Regions from separate parts of the Alkalimonas delamerensis genome, predicted to be linked through region 2. Evidence: riboswitches for the same ligand, from Rfam matches in the RefSeq annotation. Region 2 holds a riboswitch; the other holds the start of a gene.
The links. A riboswitch is a leader RNA that binds a small molecule or an ion and turns the genes downstream of it on or off. The one in region 2 is predicted to bind thiamine pyrophosphate.

Region 1: linked by a shared signal. The riboswitch ahead of thiC (phosphomethylpyrimidine synthase ThiC) and the one ahead of Q3O59_RS00265 (TonB-dependent receptor) in region 2 are both predicted to bind thiamine pyrophosphate.

What each region holds. Positions count from the first base shown of each region.
Region 1 is NZ_JAUZVY010000002.1:570,416-580,785, reverse strand. Features, by position in the region: gene Q3O59_RS07085 (DUF2059 domain-containing protein) at 1-343, shown strand, start outside; gene thiH (2-iminoacetate synthase ThiH) at 395-1,537, opposite strand; gene Q3O59_RS07075 (thiazole synthase) at 1,534-2,301, opposite strand; gene thiS (sulfur carrier protein ThiS) at 2,303-2,503, opposite strand; gene thiE (thiamine phosphate synthase) at 2,484-4,046, opposite strand; gene thiC (phosphomethylpyrimidine synthase ThiC) at 4,033-5,853, opposite strand; TPP riboswitch at 5,981-6,101, opposite strand; gene Q3O59_RS07055 (DUF4282 domain-containing protein) at 6,267-6,512, shown strand; gene sbcB (exodeoxyribonuclease I) at 6,571-7,992, opposite strand; gene Q3O59_RS07045 (GNAT family N-acetyltransferase) at 8,233-9,390, shown strand; gene Q3O59_RS07040 (DUF938 domain-containing protein) at 9,387-9,983, opposite strand; gene Q3O59_RS07035 (TspO/MBR family protein) at 10,126-10,370, shown strand, end outside.
Region 2 is NZ_JAUZVY010000001.1:55,814-66,183, reverse strand. Features, by position in the region: gene Q3O59_RS00290 (S9 family peptidase) at 1-1,351, opposite strand, end outside; gene Q3O59_RS00285 (helix-turn-helix domain-containing protein) at 1,527-1,709, shown strand; gene Q3O59_RS00280 (phosphotransferase) at 1,717-2,634, opposite strand; gene pnuC (nicotinamide riboside transporter PnuC) at 2,574-3,221, opposite strand; gene Q3O59_RS00270 (YkoF family thiamine/hydroxymethylpyrimidine-binding protein) at 3,218-3,466, opposite strand; gene Q3O59_RS00265 (TonB-dependent receptor) at 3,477-5,555, opposite strand; TPP riboswitch at 5,588-5,692, opposite strand; gene Q3O59_RS00260 (hypothetical protein) at 7,205-8,611, shown strand; gene Q3O59_RS00255 (Fic family protein) at 8,637-9,587, shown strand; gene Q3O59_RS00250 (alkaline phosphatase family protein) at 9,717-10,370, shown strand, end outside.

The DNA of each region.
Region 1 (10,370 bases), on a different contig from region 2:
CAAAGAGCAGATGTCACAAATGCAGGAACAGATGGTGCAGATGATGGCTGGCTCCAATCCTGTATTGGCTCAGTACGAAGCGGTATTGGCTGAATGGACCCGTACCTACATGACCTGGGAGCAGATGCGCGAACCGATGGCGGCTTTGTACAACAAGCACTTTAGCAAGGACGAAATTGAGCAGCTGGTGGAGTTTTACCAAAGTCCGGTTGGTGCGAAAAGTGTCAACCTGATGCCACAATTATTTGCCGAAGGCGCGCAAATTGGCATGGAGCTGGCACAGCGGCACCAACCTGAGCTGTTGCAAATGCTGCAGGAAGCCGGGCTGGATCTTGGCAACTGATGCTATTTGACCACTGAACGCGCCAAAGGCACCCGAGGGTGCCTTTGTTGTTTAGCTCTCCCGACCAAGATAAGGCTCCCAGTCTTTCATTACCGGCGCTAACCCAAGTTGCTGCAAACGTTGTTGGTAGACTTTGGGGCTGCGGTTGTCGTCGATGCTGAATTGCTCGAGCGCTTCGGGATCCACCGCATACCCACCGGGGCGGGTGCTGGAGCCGGCGCTGCTGCTGGTGATGGCGATGGGAACCAGTTGATCGCGCAGCTCCGCCCGCTCGCGGGTGGATAAACTGATTTCCAGGCTGGGCGACAGCAACCGAAAGGCGCAGACCAGTTGCACCAGGTGCTTATCGCTGAGCGGGTGGGGCACCTCGATGCCACCGCTGCACGGACGGATCCTGGGGACCGACAGCGAGTAGCGGCTTTGCCAGTACCGATGCTGCAGGTACAGCAAGTGCATCGCCAAAAAAGTCGCGTCGGTGCGCCAGTCGGCCAGACCAAACAGCACCCCGATGCCAATTTTATCGATGCCGGCCTTACCCAGCCGATCCGGGCAATCGAGTCGCCACTTGATATCAGACTTTTGACCTTTCAGGTGATGGCGCTGGTAGGCGGCCTCTTGGTAGGTTTCCTGATAGACCATCACCGCATCGACCCCCAGCTGGCGCAGCTCCCGGTACTCGGCTTCGGACAAAGGCTGAACTTCCAACATCACACTGCTAAAGTGACGCCGTACCAGAGGCAGCATCTGGCGAAAATAAGCTATGCCAACCTTGCGCTCATGCTCACCAGTGACCAGCAGCACCTGGTTGATGCCTGACTGTCGCAGTGCCAGACACTCGCGCTCCACTTCATCGGCGGTCAGTACCCGGCGTTTTACTTTCTGGCTCATCGAAAAGCCGCAGTAACTGCACTCGTTGGCGCAAAGGTTGGATAAATACAGCGGTGCAAACAGCTGTTGGGTACGACCAAAGCGTTGCCGGGTCAGCTGCTGCGCTTTAGCGGCAAGCTGTGGCAACAGCGGCTCAGCCGCCGGTGACAGCAGCGCCTGAAAATCCGTTAGTGTCAGTTTGGGCTTGTTCAGTGCCTGCAGCACCTGTTCGCGGTGGTAGCTGCTGCTTTGCAGCTGATGCTGATGCCAGCAGGCTTGCTGCCATTGCTGAAAAAAATCGCCATGCTCAGAAGGTTCTGCTCTCATAACGTTTCCAAAAAGGCTGTCAGTGGGCTGGACGCATTGGCTTCGATTGAAGGCCCGGCAAGACCACCTTGCCGGGCAGCCATACCGGCCTGACAAGCCAAGCGAAAGGCTGAAGCCATGGCGACAGGTTCGCTGGCGCTTGCGATGGCGGTATTGACCAGTACGGCGCTGGCACCCAGCTCCAGTGCCTGACAGGCATGCGAAGGGGCACCCAGGCCTGCATCAATAATGACCGGGACACCGGCCTGCTCAATAATAATTTCCAGCATCGGCAGGGTTTGCAGCCCCTGATTGGAGCCAATAGGGGCGCCCAGTGGCATCACGGCGGCGCAGCCTACATCCTCCAGCCGTTTGCACAGCACCGGATCGGCCGGGCAATAAGGCAAGACCACAAAGCCCAGCTTGACCAACTCGGCAGCCGCAGACAGGGTTTCAATCGGATCGGGCAATAAGTAACGAGGATCGGGGTGAATTTCCAGCTTCAGCCAGTGGGTACCCAGTGCTTCACGCGCCAGCTCGGCGGCAAAAATGGCTTCACGGGCGGTTTTGGCGCCCGAGGTGTTGGGCAATAGGCGCACACCCAGCTGTTGCAGAGGTGTCAGAATATCATCCGTCGGCCCAGCAAAATCCAGCCGCTTCATCGCCAGGGTCACCAGCTCGGTGCCGGAGGCCTGTACCGCAGCCATCAACTGCTCGCTACTGGCAAATTTACCGGTGCCAAGCAGCAAAGGGCTGCTTAGCGTCACACCATCGATGGTCAGCATCTTAACCTCCAGTCACAATTTGAAAGGCGCTGACGTCGTCGTGCTCGGTCAGCAGGGTTTCTGCCCACTGGCTTTTGGCCACGATTTTTTGATTCACGGCCAGCGCCAATCCATTGGGGTTGAGCTCGAGTGTCTCCACCAGTTGCTGCAAGCTGCAAGGGGCGGTCAGTGTGGTAGGGGCTTCATTGACGGTGATAGGCATGGTGTTGCTCCCAAAGTCGTTTAAAGTGCTGCAACTGCTGCTCTGGCTGCTCGGTGGCCGTGATGGCAGAAACCATGGCGACCCCATGCACTTTGCTGGCGCAAACTGCGGCAAAGTGCTCTGCACCAATACCGCCGATGGCCACTGTGGGCGTTTCGCCACACAAAGGCACCGACAGCGCCAATCGTTGCAGCCCCTGAGGCTGCGATGGCATCTGTTTGGTTTGGGTGGGGAAGACATGGCCCAAAGCAACGTAGGATGGCCGCAGCTGAAGTGCCCGCGTCAGTTCAAAAGGTCCGTGACTGGACAGGCCAAGACGCAGGCCCGCTTGCTGAATGGCCTTCAGATCAGCACTGTGCAGATCTTCCTGGCCTAGATGAACACCATAGGCGCCATGTTCAATGGCCAGCTGCCAGTGATCATTGATAAAGAGGCGCACCTGATGCTGACGGCACAGCACCACCGCCATAGCAATGGCATCACTGATCTCGGGGGATGGGGCCGCTTTGATGCGCAGCTGAATGCAGCCGGGTTTAAGTGGAACCAGACGCTCCAGCCAGGCAATGGAATCGACCACCGGGTAAACCCCCAAGGGCTCCGACAAACCGGCAAAAGGGTTGGCGGGCGCTTTAGGCCAGTGGCTGCTGTGAATACTGGGCAAATAATTGGGTTTTACCGGCCAACCGCAGTGTCCAAGAGCACCTGGCCCCTGACCGGTGGCATAGCCATGGGCCAGGCTTTGCTGCAAGTAGGCCCGCGCCAGTACCAAGGCATCTTCAAGTGGGTACTGATGGGCTAAAAATGCGGCCAGGGCGCTGGCGAGCACACAGCCGGTACCGTGTTGATGACGGCTGGCCAGGCGCGGATTGCTAAGGGCAATCACTTGCTGGTCGGGATCGGCTGGGTAAAGCAGATCGGTCACCTGCTTGCTGTCCGAGGCATGGCCACCTTTGACCAGCACCGCCGAACCCCCTAATGCCTGCAACAAGGCCACCTGCTGATCCAGCGGTTGGCTGGCACGGCCGCTCAATAGTGCCAGCTCGGGTAAGTTGGGGGTCAGCACATCAATCGATGGCAGTAGCGCCCGCCAGGCATCCAATAAGGCATCGTCATGCCACTGGCTGCCGCTGCTGCTGCCAAACACCGGATCGGCGACCACCAGAACAGAGTGCTTTGCCTTGAAGGCTTGCAACCAGTCGGCCAGAAGCGCAATGCCCGCCGCATCCGGCAGTAAGCCCAGCTTGATGGCCTGTGGCGGCAGATCCTCAGCCAGTGCCGTCAACTGCTGTTGCAACATGGCGGTCGAAACCGGTTCTGTCGCCGCTACCGCCAACGAATTTTGGGCGGTGATGGCGCTGAGCACGGTGCAGCCATGACAGCCAAGATCGTGCAGTGTCAGCACATCGGCCTGAATGCCGGCACCACCGCCGGAGTCCGATGCTGCAATGCTCCAGACAATGGGCCTATGCTGGCTGGATCTGCGCAGATTAGGGCTTGCTGCCAGACCCAAATCAGGCAGCCGGCCGATGTTAGTTTTGCGCATCCTTTAACTCCGCAGTCTGAGCTTGCTCTGTTGATTCGTTGGCAATTTGCTGATTCAGCCGCATCGAGCAGAACTTGGGTCCGCACATCGAACAAAACTCATCGGTTTCAGCGCCTTCATGCCCAAGCGTTTCATCGTGGTAGGCTTTGGCGGTGAAGGGATCCAGCGACAGGTTGTACTGATCCAGCCAGCGAAATTCGTAACGGGCTTTGGACAAGGCATTATCCCGCAGCTGCGCAGCCGGGTGGCCCTTGGCCAAATCAGCGGCATGGGCAGCAATGGTGTAGGCAATCAAGCCTTGCTTGACGTCTTCTTTATTCGGCAAGCCCAGGTGCTCTTTGGGCGTGACGTAGCAGAGCATGGCGCAGCCATACCAGCCAATCATCGCAGCACCGATGCCAGAAGTAATATGGTCGTAGCCAGGGGCGATGTCGGTGGTCAGCGGCCCTAAGGTGTAAAAAGGCGCTTCATGGCAGTGCTTGAGCTGCTCGGTCATGTTTTCTTCAATCAGTTGCATCGGCACATGGCCCGGGCCTTCAATCATCACCTGCACATCGTAGCGCCAGGCGATTTTGGTCAGCTCACCCAGGGTGCGAAGCTCGGCAAACTGGGCTTCGTCGTTGGCATCGGCAATGCTGCCAGGGCGAAGGCCATCGCCAAGCGACAACGAAATGTCGTAGGCCGCGCACAGCTGACAGATTTCTTCGAAGTGCTCGTACAAGAAACTTTGCCGGTTAAAGATGCGGCACCACTGCGCCATGATGGCGCCACCGCGCGAGACGATGCCTGTCACCCGGCTGGCGGTCAGCCCAACGTACTCCTGTAGAACACCGGCATGAATGGTGAAGTAATCCACCCCTTGTTCTGCTTGCTCCACTAGAGTGTCTTTAAACACCTGCCAGTTCAGCTGACTGACATCGCCTTTGACTTTTTCCAGCGCCTGATAAATCGGCACTGTGCCAATCGGCACTGGGCTGTTGCGTAAAATCCAGTCGCGGGTTTGGTGAATACGCCGGCCAGTGGAGAGATCCATCACCGTATCGGCACCCCAACGGGTGGCCCAGACCAGCTTTTCCACTTCCTCTTCAATGCTGGAAGTGACCGAGGAATTGCCAATGTTGGCGTTGACTTTCACTTTGAAGTTTCGGCCAATGATCATCGGTTCGGCTTCCGGGTGATTGATGTTGGCCGGAATAATGGCGCGCCCAGCGGCCACTTCTTCGCGCACAAACTCAGCAGTAATCACTTTGGGCGTGCGGGCGCCAAAGCTGTTGCCCGTATGGCGGCGCATGCCATCGTCTTGCGCTTCAGCGCTGCGGCCCATGTTCTCGCGCAGCGCAATATACTCCATCTCAGGCGTAATGATGCCGGCCCGGGCGTAGTGGAGCTGGGTTACTGTTTTGCCGGCTTTGGCGCGCAGGGGCTGGTGGGTAAATTCGGTGTGCCATTCATCCAGTGCTATCTCCTGATAGGGTGGCAGCGGGGAGGCTTCCACATCCGCCCGCGCTTTGATCCAATCCAGTCTTAGCTTCGGTAGGCCCTTCAGTACATCGAGTTTTTGCTCCGGATCGCCATAAGGACCGGAGGTATCGTAGACATTCAGCGGTGGATTTTCGACGAGGCTGCCGTCTTTGTTCTTACTGGGATGCAGCTGAATGGATCGCACCGGGACTTTGATATCCGGACGCTCGCCTTGCAAATACCGCCGTACGGAGTTGGGGAAGGTTTCGCCTTGCAGCTGACGAATGTAAGCCTGGGCACGGGCGCGTTGTTCGCGCTTGGATACTGGGTTTGAATTCTCTGACATAGCAAGCTCCTGGGTTCCGATATCGGTTGAGGTTGCTTGTCTGGAGTGGGTGAACAAAGGCGGGGCAGCAGGCTGAGACACAGCCGGATACACCAGGCGCGGCAGCAGGGATCCCAACCAGCAGGACGGTGCAGCGCATCTTGTTCCCTTCGCAGGTATTAGCCTGAATCAGGTTCCACGGATCTCGCATCAGCGATCTCAGCTCTTTCGATTGCTTCGCAACCGTCAGGGCACTCCGACAAGTGGTTGTTAGTATATACCGAAGTTATCGTAAGAAGCCAGTTTCAGCATCGCTGGTCAATTTCCATGCAAGGTTCTTGCTTTTTCGTTGTGTTGTCATATGGTTACTAAGTGCTTCATCGGCACTCAGCTATGAAGTCAATCTGAAACAATAACAACAGAAGGAATTATCGATGAATCAGGTTTTATTTTTTGATTCGATGCTCACCCCTAAAATTATCACCTTTGTGTATTGGCTGCTTTTAGTTGGGGTGGTGGTGAGTGGACTGGGTACGATGTTTACCACCAGCTTCTTTGCTGGCCTGGGTATCCTGATTTTTGGGGCCATTGGGGTACGGATTTGGTGTGAATTATTGATTGTGCTGTTTAAAATTCATGAGAATCTGCGCAAAGTGGCAGAGAAAGATCAACCGATGTAATGGTTTCAGGCAGCGAGGCAGTCTTCGCTGCCACCTAATCATCGAAGTGCCTATAAACTTACAGTTGCTCGGCGTAATGGTACAAAGCTTTTAAAATCCGCATCGCCCGCTCATCGTGTTGATGCTGCTGAGCGGCCTGCTCCAGTTGCTGATGAAAAGCCTCCAGAGTCAGTGGCGGTGCATCCAGCCCATCGGTTAAGCGATCCACGCAATACTGCTGCCATTGCAGCATCTCCTGCTCATTCAAACTGGCGGGGTAGTTGCGCGCCCGGTAGCGAAACAGCAGTTGATTCAAACGTTCGTCACTAAAAACCGGCGCCTGCACTTCCAGCTGCTGCGGACTAAGCTGGTGCAACGCCATCATTTTTTGCTTATCGGCATCGGCCAAAAAGCCCTGATACAGTTGATAATCCGGGTTGGTCTCTTGCGGGAAGGCTTCGGCTTGTGCAAACACCTGTTCTGCTTTTGGCTGTACCTGCGGGTTGGCCAGCAGCCAATTCAAATGTGCCCGGCACTTGCTGCGATCAATACCCAGGGCATCGGCCCGCTGCTCGGATAAGGTTTTCGCCGGTGCCAGCACCGGGCATTTGTTCAGATGAATCAGTTTCAGGCCCAGCCGTTCTTCGCCTTCGGCTAAATCGGCGGTTTTGGTGTAGAGCTTATCGCGCAGCTGGTCGCAATCGAGTTCAAGCAAAGGGCTTGGGTCGGCCTGCAGATTCCAGACAATCAGTGCATTTTTATTGGTTGGATGAAACGCCAGTGGTACCACCCAACTGACACAACCCTGACTGGCCGGGAATTTTCCGGACACATGCACCAAAGGGGTTTGGTTGGCCAGATTGATGTACTTACCAAGGGCCTGCTTTTTCCGGTGCTCAAACAGAAACTGAAACAAACGCGGCTGTTTGTCACGCACAAGTTTTGCCAGCGCTATGGTGGCATAGACATCGGACAGCGCATCGTGCGCCTGCTCATGGGCCAGCTGATTGGCTTTGGCCAGGTCTTCCAGTTTAAAGCTGGGCGTGCCATCGTCCTTGAGTGGCCATTCAATACCCTCCGGGCGCAGCGCATAGCAAGCACGCACCACATCCAGCAAATCCCAGCGGCTGTTGCCCTGTTGCCACTCGCGGCCATAAGGCTCGTAAAAGTTGCGGTACAGGCTGTGGCGGGTCACTTCATCGTCAAACCGAATGCTGTTGTAGCCAAGCACGCAGCTGCCGGGCTCGCTGAAACGTTGCAGAATTTTGCCGATAAACTCGGTTTCCGGCAAGCCTCGTTGCTGGCAGAGCTGGGGGGTTAAACCGGTGATCAGGGCAGCCTGAGGGTGCGGCAGGTAGTCTGGAGCCAGTTGGCAATACCAGACATCCGGTTTGCCCAGAATCGTAAGATCCTCATCGGTGCGAATTCCGGCAAACTGAGCCGGGCGGTCACGCTTGGGGTCGGCTCCCCAGGTTTCAAAATCGTAGAAGTAAAAGGACATAGGGCCTGTCAACTCTTGGCTGGTCGCTTTGGAGCGGATTCAATGCTGGCGCTAGTGTAGCAGCTTCAGCAGGGCTTTGTACAAAGCCAGCAAAACTGGACACTTGACCCTGGGGTTTTTCTGTCCCAAGATGGCGAAAAGAGACCGGTTTTCGGTTACGCGTAACATGCCTTGATGTCTGTTGCTGAAGCCAGGCTTCAGTCCACAGGGCAAGCCATCGCAGGCAGGAGAGAACGCCTAATGAGCAGCTTACGACTAGAATGGACAGACACGCTTTCGCAGGTCTCACCCGAAGCCTGGGATGCGCTTTTTGCAACCCAGTACCCGTTTTGCCGCTACGCCTTTTTGTCGGCGTTGGAAACTGGCGGCAGTGTTGGCCCTGGTACCGGCTGGCAATCGAGCCACTTGCTGCTGTATCGCGATGATCAACTGATAGCTGCGGTACCTGCGTACCAAAAAGAGCATTCCTACGGCGAATACCTGTTTGACTGGGCCATTGTCGAAGCCTATCAACGCTACGGTCTGGACTTTTTCCCCAAACTGGTGCTGGCCATTCCTTTTACTCCGGCTGAAGGGCCGCGCTTTGGTTTCCTGCCTGGTGAAGATGAAGCAAGGCTGATGGCATTGTTGCTGGAAGCTTTGCAGCAACGCATGAAAAAACAGCGGCTCAGCAGCATTCAGTGTTTGTATCCCAACGAAGCGCAGCGCGACCTTTTGACCGCTGCGGATTTCTGGCCGCGGCAGGATGTGCAGTTTGAATGGCGCAATTATGGTTACGCGTTTTTTGATGATTTTATGGCGGGTTTAAGTTCGCGCAAGCGCAAACAAATCCGCAAAGAGCGGCAACGGGTGCAGGATGCCGGCGTCGAGCTGCGGGTCATTGCCGGTGCTGATGCCACCGGCCAGCTCTGGCAGCAGCTGCATCGCTTTTACCAGCGTACCTACTTAAAGCGCTCCGGTCATAAGGGCTATCTGACCGAAGCAACCTTTCTGCGTTGGGGTGAGCAGTTGTCCGATCAAGCGGTGATCTTTGCCGCTTACCACCACCAGCAGCGCCTGATAGCTGCGTCTTTGTGTTTTCGTTCGGCTGACACCCTTTATGGCCGGTACTGGGGCTGCGAAGCCGACTGGGATTTTTTGCACTTTGAAGCCTGCTACTACGCCGGCATTGAGTACTGCATCACCCATGGTTTGCAACGCTTTGATGCCGGCGCTCAAGGCGAGCACAAGCTGCAACGCGGCTTTGAGCCGGTTACGCGTTATGGCTGCTATTTGTTTCGCGATAGCCCGCTGAAAGATGCGATTAACCGCTACTTTGAAGGCGAAGAAGACATGTTGGCGCTCTATCAACGCCAGGCCCAGGCCCGGCTGCCATTTCGACAATCCAGCGAAGCTTAACGGCAAAATACCAGCAAGCGGTTATTGGCTGGCAGCGCATGGTCGGCCTGCAGCAGGAAGCCTTGTGCGGCAGCCAGTGCCACCACGGCTTCCTGGTCACGAATGCCCATGGCGGCATCGCGCTGTTTTAAGCTTTGATCAAATGCCTGATTGCTGGCGCTGGTAAATTGGCCCTGGTAATTAAAAGGGCCATAAAGGCAAAGGCTGGCACTTGATTGGCAAAACTCATCCAAGCGGGCAAAAAAGCGCTCGACCACGGGCCAAGGCATGATGTGCAGGGTATTGGCACTGAACAGTGCATCCACTTTGGCATAAGACCAGTGGCTTTGACGAATATCCAGCGGCAGAGCTTCGGGCAAGTTGGGTAAGCCGGCCTGCTGCAAGCGTCGGTTCAGATCCGGCAGGTAAGCCGGCTGGTCACTGCTTTGCCAGTGAAGGTGAGGTAGTTTGCGGGCAAAGTATTCGGCATGCTGACCAGTGCCACTGCCAACCTCCAATACCCGGCTGCAATTCACGAAGGCATCTCGCAACACCGTCAGTATCGGATCTTTGTTGTTTTCACAGGCTTGGGAAAAGGGCAAAGTTGCAATCATCGGCGGTAACTCCTGGCTGGAAACTGGGGTATACCATAACCAAGAAAAGGCGAGAATGCAGTGTAAAAGTGATCGCAGCTTCTTGGTTTGCGTACTCTAAGTAAATAATTTGACGAATCATTTGTTAGGAGAGGAGTCCTCAGTGTCGTTATCGGTCTATTCAAAACGCCAGCAAACGCTTGGTTTGCTGTTGTTTTTTGCGGTCACCTTTTGCGCTGCGGCCATCGGCAGTGTCGGCTCGATGAATGCGCCCCAGTTTTACCGGGAGCTGACCTTGCCAGACTGGGCGCCACCCGGCTGGCTGTTTGGTCCGGTATGGACACTGCTGTACAGCCTGATGGCGATTGCAGCCTGGCTGGTTTGGCGCAGTGCTTCCCTGAATACTAC
Region 2 (10,370 bases):
CATCTTCGACCGGGACCCAGACCCGCTCAGTGCGGTACTGGCTTTGATCAAAGCCACCCAACACCTCCTGCTGCTTCAATAAACGGCGCTCGCCAGTTTTCATATGCACTTCGTACACGCTGGAGGGTGTCGTGAGCGAGGTATAGGTATAGCGAAGCCATTGCTGGTTTTGTTCCGGGTTCACTGAAAACGCCATCACATAACTGGGTTCATCGGAGGCCAGAAACTGTTGCTTGCTCAGATCCTGCCAATCCAGCAAACGGATACGACGCAGACCATCACTGCGCTCATTGATCGCCAGGTAGTCTTCAAAGGCGATAAAGCTTTCAATAAAGACCTGTTCGTCGTGGGCGATCAATTCCTGCCAGTGATCACGGTTGCCCAATTTCTCCTGGCCAACCGTCATAATACGATTGTTGGGTGCATCCCAATCGGTACTGATAATCCAGCGGCCTGCTATGTGATCGACCGAGTATTTAAAGTCCCGCTGTCTTGGCGCGACCAGTTGAAACTCGCCCTCAGGCTGAGATGCATCCAGCACATGGAACTCATTGGACACCGTACTGTAAAGCCCAATGATCACAAAGTTTCTATCCCGGGTATTGCCAACGCCCATAAAAAAGCTGTTGTCGTGCTCCTGATACACCAAAGCGCGCTCAGCAACAGGCTTGCCCAGCTGATGCCGATAGACCTTGGTACTAAGAAGCGTCACGGGATCATTCTCCACCACAAACAGATGCTTGCTGTCGGCACTCCAGGCCAGTGAGGAAGATAAGCCCGTAATGCTGTCATCCAACAAAGCACCTGTGGTCAAATCTTTAATCCGCAGCTGGTACTGGCGCCGCCCAGTGGTGTCTTCCAAATAAGCCAACTTGGTTTGATCCGGACTGACCGACCAGTTGGCCACCACAAAGTAGTCGTGACCTTCAGCCAATGCATTCACATCCAGTATAATCTGCTCGTCACCACCGGCCACAGGTGTCCGGACATAGATCGGGTGCTCTTTACCGGCTTCATAACGGCTGCTGTAAAGATAATCTCCCATCACATAGGGCACCGAGCTGTCGTCTTGTGGCATACGGCCAATCAGCTCCTGGGTTAATTTTTCCACCACCGGCTGGTAGGCAGCCTGAAAAGCTAAAGCATAGGCATTTTCAGCCTCCAGGTAAGCAATGACTTCCGGGCTGCTGCGCGCATCATCTCTAAGCCAGTAGTAAGGATCAATGCGATCGCCGTGAGGCGAAGTCACAGTATGGGGGCGAACATCGGCCAGCGGAGGCTGAGGCAGCTCAGCCCAGGCTGCACCACTGACCAGCAGCGGTACACTCAAAAGGGTTGTGGTTAGTTTCATCATGGCTTCCTTGGTTTGTTGCAGAAAAATTATCATGCTGTGGCTAACCGCGCCAGCACCGGGTTGCAGCAAAATGTAACCAGGTATTGCAGTCTGGTCGAAAATTTAATTCACAAAGTGCTGAATTTGCGCTTTACTTAGCACAAATGACAACAAAGGATGCAAGGACACCATGATGAGCCTGATGAGTGTAGATGAAGTAGCTGAGTTTCTTGGCGTGCAAGCCATTCGGGTAGAGCGCTTAGCGCGGGAAAACCTGCTGGTAACCTCGGATAAAGATGAGCAAGGCAAGCCATTGTTCAAAAAAGAAGATGTCGAACGTTACAAGCTTTTGGCCGAGCGGTTAGGGGGACTCTGAGCCTGCCTCAGGGTTGCTGTCGCAACAATGCATGCAGCCGCTGTTGATGTGGCTGCGCCATAGCCTCCCCTTCAGGCAGGGTCCGGTACCAAAGCCAGCAAAAGGCCTGATACACCACTCTGGCGGCCGCCAACTTCTGCTGCCACTGCTCCAGGCTTAAACCTGCACTGCGCTGCTGTACATAGCACTGCAGCAATTGCTGGCTAGCGGACTCATCCAGCGCAAAGTTTTCCACCACCGACGCCAAATCCAGGCTGCTGTCTGCCAGCTGCGCATATTCGAAATCCAGCAGCCAAATCCGTTGCTGTTGCCAGAGTAAATTGCCGTCATGCAGGTCCAGATGGCACAACACCTTATCTTGCGGCAATTGTTCGAAGCGGTGTACGACCTGCAAGCACTGTTCAAACAGTTGCCGCTGCGCCGGATTAAAATCCGATTGCGCATGGGCGTTCAGCTCGGTGATGTAGCGGCCGGGTTGCAACTGCGGCGTTTGCACCCGCAAACGATGCAAAGCAACCAGCAACTGCGCCATCGGCGCCAGCAGCGCATCATCCAGTTGCAAGGGAGCACCGTCCGGTAAAAACTCGGAAATCAGCACCTGCTGATGGTTGTTCAGACACAAAGGAGCCGGTGCCAGCCCGGCCACGGCCGAGGCGTGTTGGCAACGTAGCTCCTGCTGACGACAGACACCACTGACATCCGGGGCATAATGGCGCACCGCGTACTGGCCACGGCTGGTTTGTATCCAATAGGTCAGATTGGTACTGCCCTGGGACAGGGCTTTCATGGCAAGCGGTGGGTGACTGGCAAAAAACTCAAGATGCAGGCAGAGCTGGCGGATCCGCTGCTCGGCTTGCTGCGTGCTCAGACAGGCTGCAGCGCCTGCTCGCTGGTAGGTTGTTGTTGCCGGTAGTGGCTGCGCCATGCCAGATATCCTATTACGGCCAAGAAAGTGTAGAGTACAAAGAGGCCGGTGGTAAAGTACAGGCCCTTCTGAAAATAAACATAGATGCAAACAGCATCAATCACCACCCAGTACAACCAGTTGGAGAGCACTTTACGTACTACCAACAAGGTGGTCAGAATGCTGAAGGTGGTGGTTTGCGCGTCCAGCCAGGCAAAGTCGGCCTGGGTGTAATTGGCCATGTAGTAGCCCAACACCAGACCAGAACCGGCGGCCAGGCCTATCCAGCCCAAATGCTGTTTCAGCCCCCACTCAATCACCGGTTTGACCTTCTCGGGTTGCTGCAACTGACGCTGCAGCTGTTGCCAGTGCAGCAGACCGTAGACCGCCATGGCGGCGTAATAGAGTTGCAGCAGGGTTTCGGAGTACAACTGGTGCTGCCACATCACATAGGTGTAGATTAAGGTACTGATTAAAGCGGCGGGCCAGCACCAGAGGCTGTGCCGCATCGCCAGCAACAGATAAGCCAGCGCCAGCAACATGGCAACCAGCTCCAGGCTGGTTAACAGCTGCCATTCCTGCCAAAACTGCTGCAAGGCAGCCATCATGGACGCAAATCACCCGGAATAAACTTGCAGACAAACACCTGCTTGCCATACTGCTCGAACGACCAGCGCATGCAGCGCTGCAAGGCCGCCATCACCGCATCGTAGTCGCCAAAAATCTGAGTGCTCATGGTATTGGTGACGATGTGCAGTTCCGGCTCTTGCTGCAAGCGGCCAATAAAGGCCTTAATCGGGCCAATGTAGTCATCGGCCAACGGGTATTTGCTGATTTCTACCGACAGTTGCATGGCGCACTCCTTAGAATTGATAACTGGCACTTAAACCAATGCGACGCGGCTCACCCCACTGCTGGTAGGTATGGGGAGCGTACTCGTCGCGCGGGTCATTGCCAAAGAAAAAGCCCCGTACACCATAGTCCTGATCAAAGGCATTGCGCAACCAAAGAGCGAATTGCCAGTGCTCAAGCTGATAGCTCAGCCGCAGATTGACCAACTCCGAGCTCTCAGACTTCGCATTATGGCCATCGGAGTAATAAAAGCTGCTTTTGCCCTGCACGCTGGCTTGCAAGGTGAGCTGGTCCGTCAAGAACCAGTCGCCCGCTAGCTGGTAGGTAAAGCGCGGCGCATGGGCCTGATCCCGGCCGGTCATATCCAGTTCGGACTGAGTGATGTAAGGCCCCAGTTTGGATTTCAGCAAGCCCGCATTCAGATGCAGCGTAAAGCTCGGATGCAGCACAATCCGGTTTTCCATCTCCAGGCCATAGTTGCGCCCACGACCGGCATTGTCGATAAAGCCAGCAAACTCCGGCCCTAAATCCGGGTTCAACCAGCCTTTGACTTGCATGTCATCACGCCACATATGAAAGACCGCCACCCGGGTGACCAGACTGCCATCGGCGGCAACGCCTTTTACCCCAAACTCGGCATTGACCAGGGTTTCCGGCTTAAAGGTCGCTTGTTGCAGCAAGGCTTCCAGGCCATCGTCACCGGCTCTGGACAGCGCCTCGCCATTGACCCCACCGACCTTGTAGCCGCGCGACAGCAAAGTGTATATCATCGCCTGATCGCTGGCCTGGAAATTCAGGCTGATCTTGCCGCCCCACATGGTATGGCTTTGATCGATGCTGATGCCACCACTGTCACGGTATTCATCCTGATAGCGCTCGATCCGCCCACCAACCACCAGAGTGGTTTGCGCCGAAATCGGCGTACTGGTCTCGCCATAGGCCGCCAGGTTATCGCGCTGCAGACGGTTGTCAAAGGCACGCAAGCGCGAGCCAGAGCGCCGATCCCGCTGCAGGGTCAGATCGCGGCCACTGACGTAAAAACCGAGCACCCAATCGGTGGCATCAACCAGGCGGCCTTGCTCATCCGACACCAGGCGGTAGTCCAGTGTCCATTGCTCACGAGTGCGCTGGTAGCGATCAAAGGCTGAGTACTCCCAGCCAGGCCGGATACCAACAAAAGCCCAATCTTCATCAAAGCTGTAATCCGAGTCGGCACTCAGCCAGCTGAGCTGCCACATCAAGTCTGCTCCGACAAAGCCGCTGTAGTCGTTTCTTAGCGCCAGTGCTTTGCTGCGCAGCCGATCCTGACCTGGTTCATCCGACAAGGTGGTACGGTTTTTATCCAACGAAAAGGCATCGTAGCCGTTGTTTTGCTCAATAAAGTGGCCAATCAGCTGCCACTGCGAGGCATCGCTCTGGCGAAACAGCAAGCGGGTGCGTGCCGTAAGCTCGTCAATGTCGTTGGTATCTTTGCGGCCCAGGTGGGTGTTTTCGATAAAGCCATCGGATGCTTGCTTGTCCAGCGTCAGGCTATAAGCCAGCTGCTCGCTGAGGGCATCGCTGAGCATGCCACTTAACTGCCAGCTGTTGTAATTGGCCAGGCTGGCACTGAGCGCACCTTCGCGCTGAAAGCCCGGCTGCTTCGAAGACAAGTTCAGCATGCCGGCCATGGCGTTGGTGCCAAAGCGGGTGGCCTCGGGACCGCGAAACACTTCCAACTGCTCGGCATGGGCAATGCTGCTGATGCCAAGACCAGAGTAGTCGATGCCATCAATCAGCACCCCGACTGAAGGGTTGATCACATCAATAAATTCGCTGCGCTCACCGATGCCCCGTACCTGCACAAAGCGGGCGCGCGAAGCGCCAGCAGCAAAGTTGACATTGGCCAGTTGCCGCAGCACATCGTCCAGGTGCTGGGCCGAGTTGCGCTCCATATCCTGCTCGGAAACGACCGCTATGCTGCCGGCAATGTTCTGCACCGACAAACGACGAAAATCGCCCTGCACTTCCAAACGTTCAATGGACTCTTCGGCAACAGTGGTAAAGGAGGCAAGAATACAAGCGGCAACAACGGAATAACGACAGCGCATGGTGATCTCCGGTAAGGGATCATCCGCGCAAAAGGAGTCAGCAACACCATCCCTCCGCCGGCATGATCCGGATCAGGTTCTTGGGGTTCGCTTAGCAGCATCTCAGCACTCTTTCGAGCACACCCCCTGGTAGGCGCGCAGTGTAACGATTTTCGTGCCAGCTGGCAATCCTGCTAGCACACAAGAGAAAAAACACAGAATTTAACTTGACATCATTAAAATTAACAACAATGATTAAATTGCGCGCAAAACACACAATAATTCTACTTTAAGTATACATGAGGATACTTCCAATGAAACAACTTAGCAGGATTGCTTTGTGTCTACCGCTTTTACTGCTCAATATTGAGCATACCCCGGACACCAATGTCTATGAACAACTTAACGAGCCATCATCATTGATTAGTGTTGGCTGGGGTTGGCGCCTGACATTGAATACTGCAGATGCAAGCCAACAATGCGAGTCACCATGGGGCGGTGATATGGTTACATGTGGTCAACAACCACCTGGCTGGGATCCAATTTGGCCTGACCCATGGGACGATCCATGTCGCTATGGTTGTAATGATAATTCTGATGGTGGCGGTGGCGGTTCTGGACCAACGCAGCCATCTGAGCCAACACCACCAAATGATTATAGACCTGTTAGCTATGAAAGATGCATAGCGGACGCGGGGAATGATAAAGAGCACTGCCAGTACTTAGCCGGCTCTGTAGCTGTACTGACCACTGCACTGTGTACTGGTTTTACATTTCCCCCAGCAGTAGCAGCATGTATTGCTGTTGCGACTGCGGGGGGACTTTGGGAAGCCAGAAATTGTGGTATTAGATACAATGAGCATGTATACGAATGCAGTACACTATTTGCGTCCCATGGAGGTGGATCTGGCGGTGGACATTGCGGCCCATATGGATGTACTGCAATACCATGAGTGCTGATTATTGTGTATGACAAGCATCATAATCTGCTCTAGAAATTATGAAGTAAATATGTACTGGGAAGCTGCTATTGTGTCACTTCCCAGTATAACAGCTTTAACTAACTTACTTTCAATCAGACAAATAACTTGAAGCGGGTTTGAAATGACAGATTCAATCAAACGTACAATTAGAAATGGGAAGCGTACTACTATTTCACTGCTTACTTTGCTAACGTTCACAATTTATTTTCTTGAGTACTATTTCTTAGGATCTATTGGAGTTAGCTTTTTCTCACCATCGATAGGCTCATTTGCTCTAATCATGCTAACAGCAAGTAGCTTCTTCTACTACCTCGAAAAAGCTGCAGCAATGATTAAGTAGAAAGCTCTACAAATGGTAAAAACAATACCTTCAATTGTATGGGCTAGCTACTTGTCACTCAGCCCCCCAATACAATCAGAATTTAACATTGCATCAGATAATGGATGTACGACATGAAAAAAACTCATTTGTGGACGATAGGCTGCTTATCCGTCATAGGTGTGACTTTCGTTTTCTTACACGACTTAACAACTGCCTCAGATCAAGATGCTACAGTGGTACCATATAAGGGGCAACTCAATCCCGCGGTTTATTCAGCTAAAACTGCCCCTTTATCATCGCAGAAAGAGGCAGTTCATGATTCTTTCTGTGAAAACTTCGAGTCGTTAAAAGCTGAGCTGGCAGAGATGCATCGAGAGATGCAGCAAGCCGAAGCCAGGTTGTATGATTCCTTAATACAGGCCAATATTTCCATTCAGGGAAAAAACACGATCTACCATGCGGCAGGTTTTTCGGTCAGTGATTTCCGCATCAAGCGGGTCGGCTTTGCCCCCAATAACATCACTCACTTTGCCTTTGAGGGTAGACCAGAACAACTGCCCCCAAGGGTGGATTATCAAGTGATGTTAGCACTAGCCAACGCAGACTACGCCACCATCTTTCAACTGGTTGAGCAAGGTGAGTTAACCCAGAACACCATGATCGCTGGCCAGAATATTTTGTCGAGCCTGATGCTACATACTCAACTAACGCCCGACGCCTTGCAGCAGTTGCTGAGTGCCGGACTGCGGGTAACAATGGCCGACTTGGTGTTTGCCACCCTGACCCGCCAAGATCCGCTGGTATTGGATACACTTGCTCACCGCTTTGATGGTGATTTACATGCAACCTTTCAGGCCAATGGCAAAACCTACAACCTGGTAACCCTAAGTACCGAGTTGCTGCATTACCCCGCACTGCAACTGTGGAGTGGGCTGAGCGTGTCACACGATGTTGAAGCTGATCTATACAGCTCACTGGATATCCTGCCAGTGCCAACCAACCAACACGAAAAAACACAGGCACTGGCTGTGCTGGACTTCTTAGTCAAGTATGGCGTGCAAGCCCACTCCCAACATACCATTAGCCGAATCAATCAATGGAGCAATCATCAGTATCGGGATTTACTGCAGCTATCTGATAGCTTTGAGAAATTGCTTATGAGTAGCAGTATGCCGGAGGAACAGGCAGACTATTTGCGGCAAATGCGTGCTGCGCAGTCTTATTACTATGCCCTGTTTGATCAATTACACGTCCAAAAGCAACAATGCGGTGAGTTAGACATCAGCCAGTATACCCTTTTCGATCACAGCAGCCCCAAAAGCATGCAGGACTGGCTGGCCTCACTCCCTACCATGCATCAACTAAGCGAAGCAGATATATTGGCTTTTCAAATGGCGCTGGATACCCAAAAAGTGGTGGATGCCGGTGATGCTGACAGTGTGGTCGCTTTACTGGAAAAACATGGCAGCCTGGGCGGTGCGCACCCCGAATTTGATCAGGTATTATTTATCAGTATGCTGAACCAGCATGCCAATACCGAGCAATTGATTCAACTGGCGCAATACGCGCCGATCCCGGACTATGCCATCTTTATGTTGATTGCTCAGCAGCGGATTGATGCCATCCCAAGCCTGATTCCTTATGGCCTGAATATGGATGCCACCGATCCTCAGGGGCAGACCCCACTGCAATTTGCCAATCAAGTTGGCTTGAGCTTCGATAAAATGATGCAGTTGTCAGACGCTTTAAGCCTGTCTGCCCAATCGCAGTAGTAAGCTGCCAGCAGGAGGATCCCGCTTGAATCGCTATCTAAACAGGAACTATTTTCACCGTTATCTGGCTGGTGGCCCGGTGCTGCGCCGGGGCCGTCAGGTGAGCCGACGCGATTTTATTATTGCCAGCTCTGGCATTGAGACAACGACCGCGATAGCCGATGAGGTGGCAGCAGCCACCCAGCGCTTCAGCACAGCCGTTAGCATACTCACCAATAGCCAACAACTGGATCTGGAGCAGCTAAGCCATATCAATGCAGCCTTACGCGGTCCACTGGCAAGCCCGCTACTTCGCGACAAGCCTTTGACATTCAAAGCTCTGCGGGCGATGAACAATTACCAATGTCCTGAGCCTGAATTAGCACTGGCACAAAGCCAGCAGTTGCTGAGTCTACACTGGGCGGAACAGGCAACCGCCAAAGAGGCACTGACTTTGTTGGCAGGGCTGACATTGGCTCATCCCTTTACCGAGGGCAACGGCCGCACCACCCGCGCATTGTTTGAAGCCCTGTGTGCTCGCCATCAACACGACATGCTGTCCCCCTATCTGTTTGTACTGTCTTGCAATCGCATGGATGATTTTATTGGCTTTCTTCATTCACACAGAGACACTGCCTATACAGATATTGGTCAGCGCTTTTTCCATGGCTTTTTAGCCTGGCAGGAGCATTTTTCCATGCAGTGCAGCACCATCGAAAGCGATACGGTCAATAAAATCAATAATAAACTGCTTTTTATACAACCCGATCGTTGGCATACCCCTTTGTTGCAGCTTTTCTGGCAATGCCCCATTATCAGCGTTAAAACACTGTCAGCCAAAGTAGCCGACTATTTCGCGGCCAAACCCGCATTGGATACGCTACTTGAACGAGGTATCGTTAGCATGATCACTTTTCACAACGAGCTTTGCTTTGTCGCCGATGATATTCTCGCTGCTCATGAAGCCATTGAAAACTCTTTCTCTGCCGGTCCTTAACCTGTAATTGGCCCCCCAATTAAGGCGGCCAAACGTTTTTGTCTTACAAATTTCATACTGGCCGACTAAAATCAAAGTATCTGTCTTTTTTTACTGGGGTAAGCCCCAGTACTTTATTTGGCCATTACTTTGAAAAACTACTTATTATCACTGGCACTGCTGCTTTTTATCAGCGCCTGTAGCAGCGTTCCGACCAGCAACACCACCGCACCGCTTCCACCAACTATCATTTTGATCTCCATCGATGGTGCCCACCCCAGTTATCTGGAGCGTTACCCCAGCCCGCACCTGAATGCGCTGGCCCAGGCTGGTCTGGTGGCGGATGCGCTTCAGCCGGTGTTTCCCAGCAAGACGTTTCCGAATCACTACTCGCTGGTGACCGGCCTGCACCCGGAAAATCATGGCGTCATTGACAACGGCATGTACGACCCTAAGTTTGATGCCCGCTTTACCATGAGCAACAGCGCGGAAGTGGGCAATGCCCGCTGGTGGGGCGGTGAGCCAATTTGGGTCACGGCAGAAAAACAAGGCCAGGTAGCCGCGACCTACTTCTTTCCGGGCTCAGAGGCTCCTATTAAAGGGGTACGCCCCAGCTACTGGTTTCCCTACGATGGCGATACGCCAAATCGCCAGCGGGTAGAAACTGTGCTTGGTTGGCTGCAATTGCCTGAAGCAGAGCGCCCGCGCATCATTACGCTGTATTTCAGTGATGTCGACTCGATGGGGCATGCGCATGGCCCCAACTCGGCCCAGGTGCGCCAGGCCATGCAGGATATTGATGCG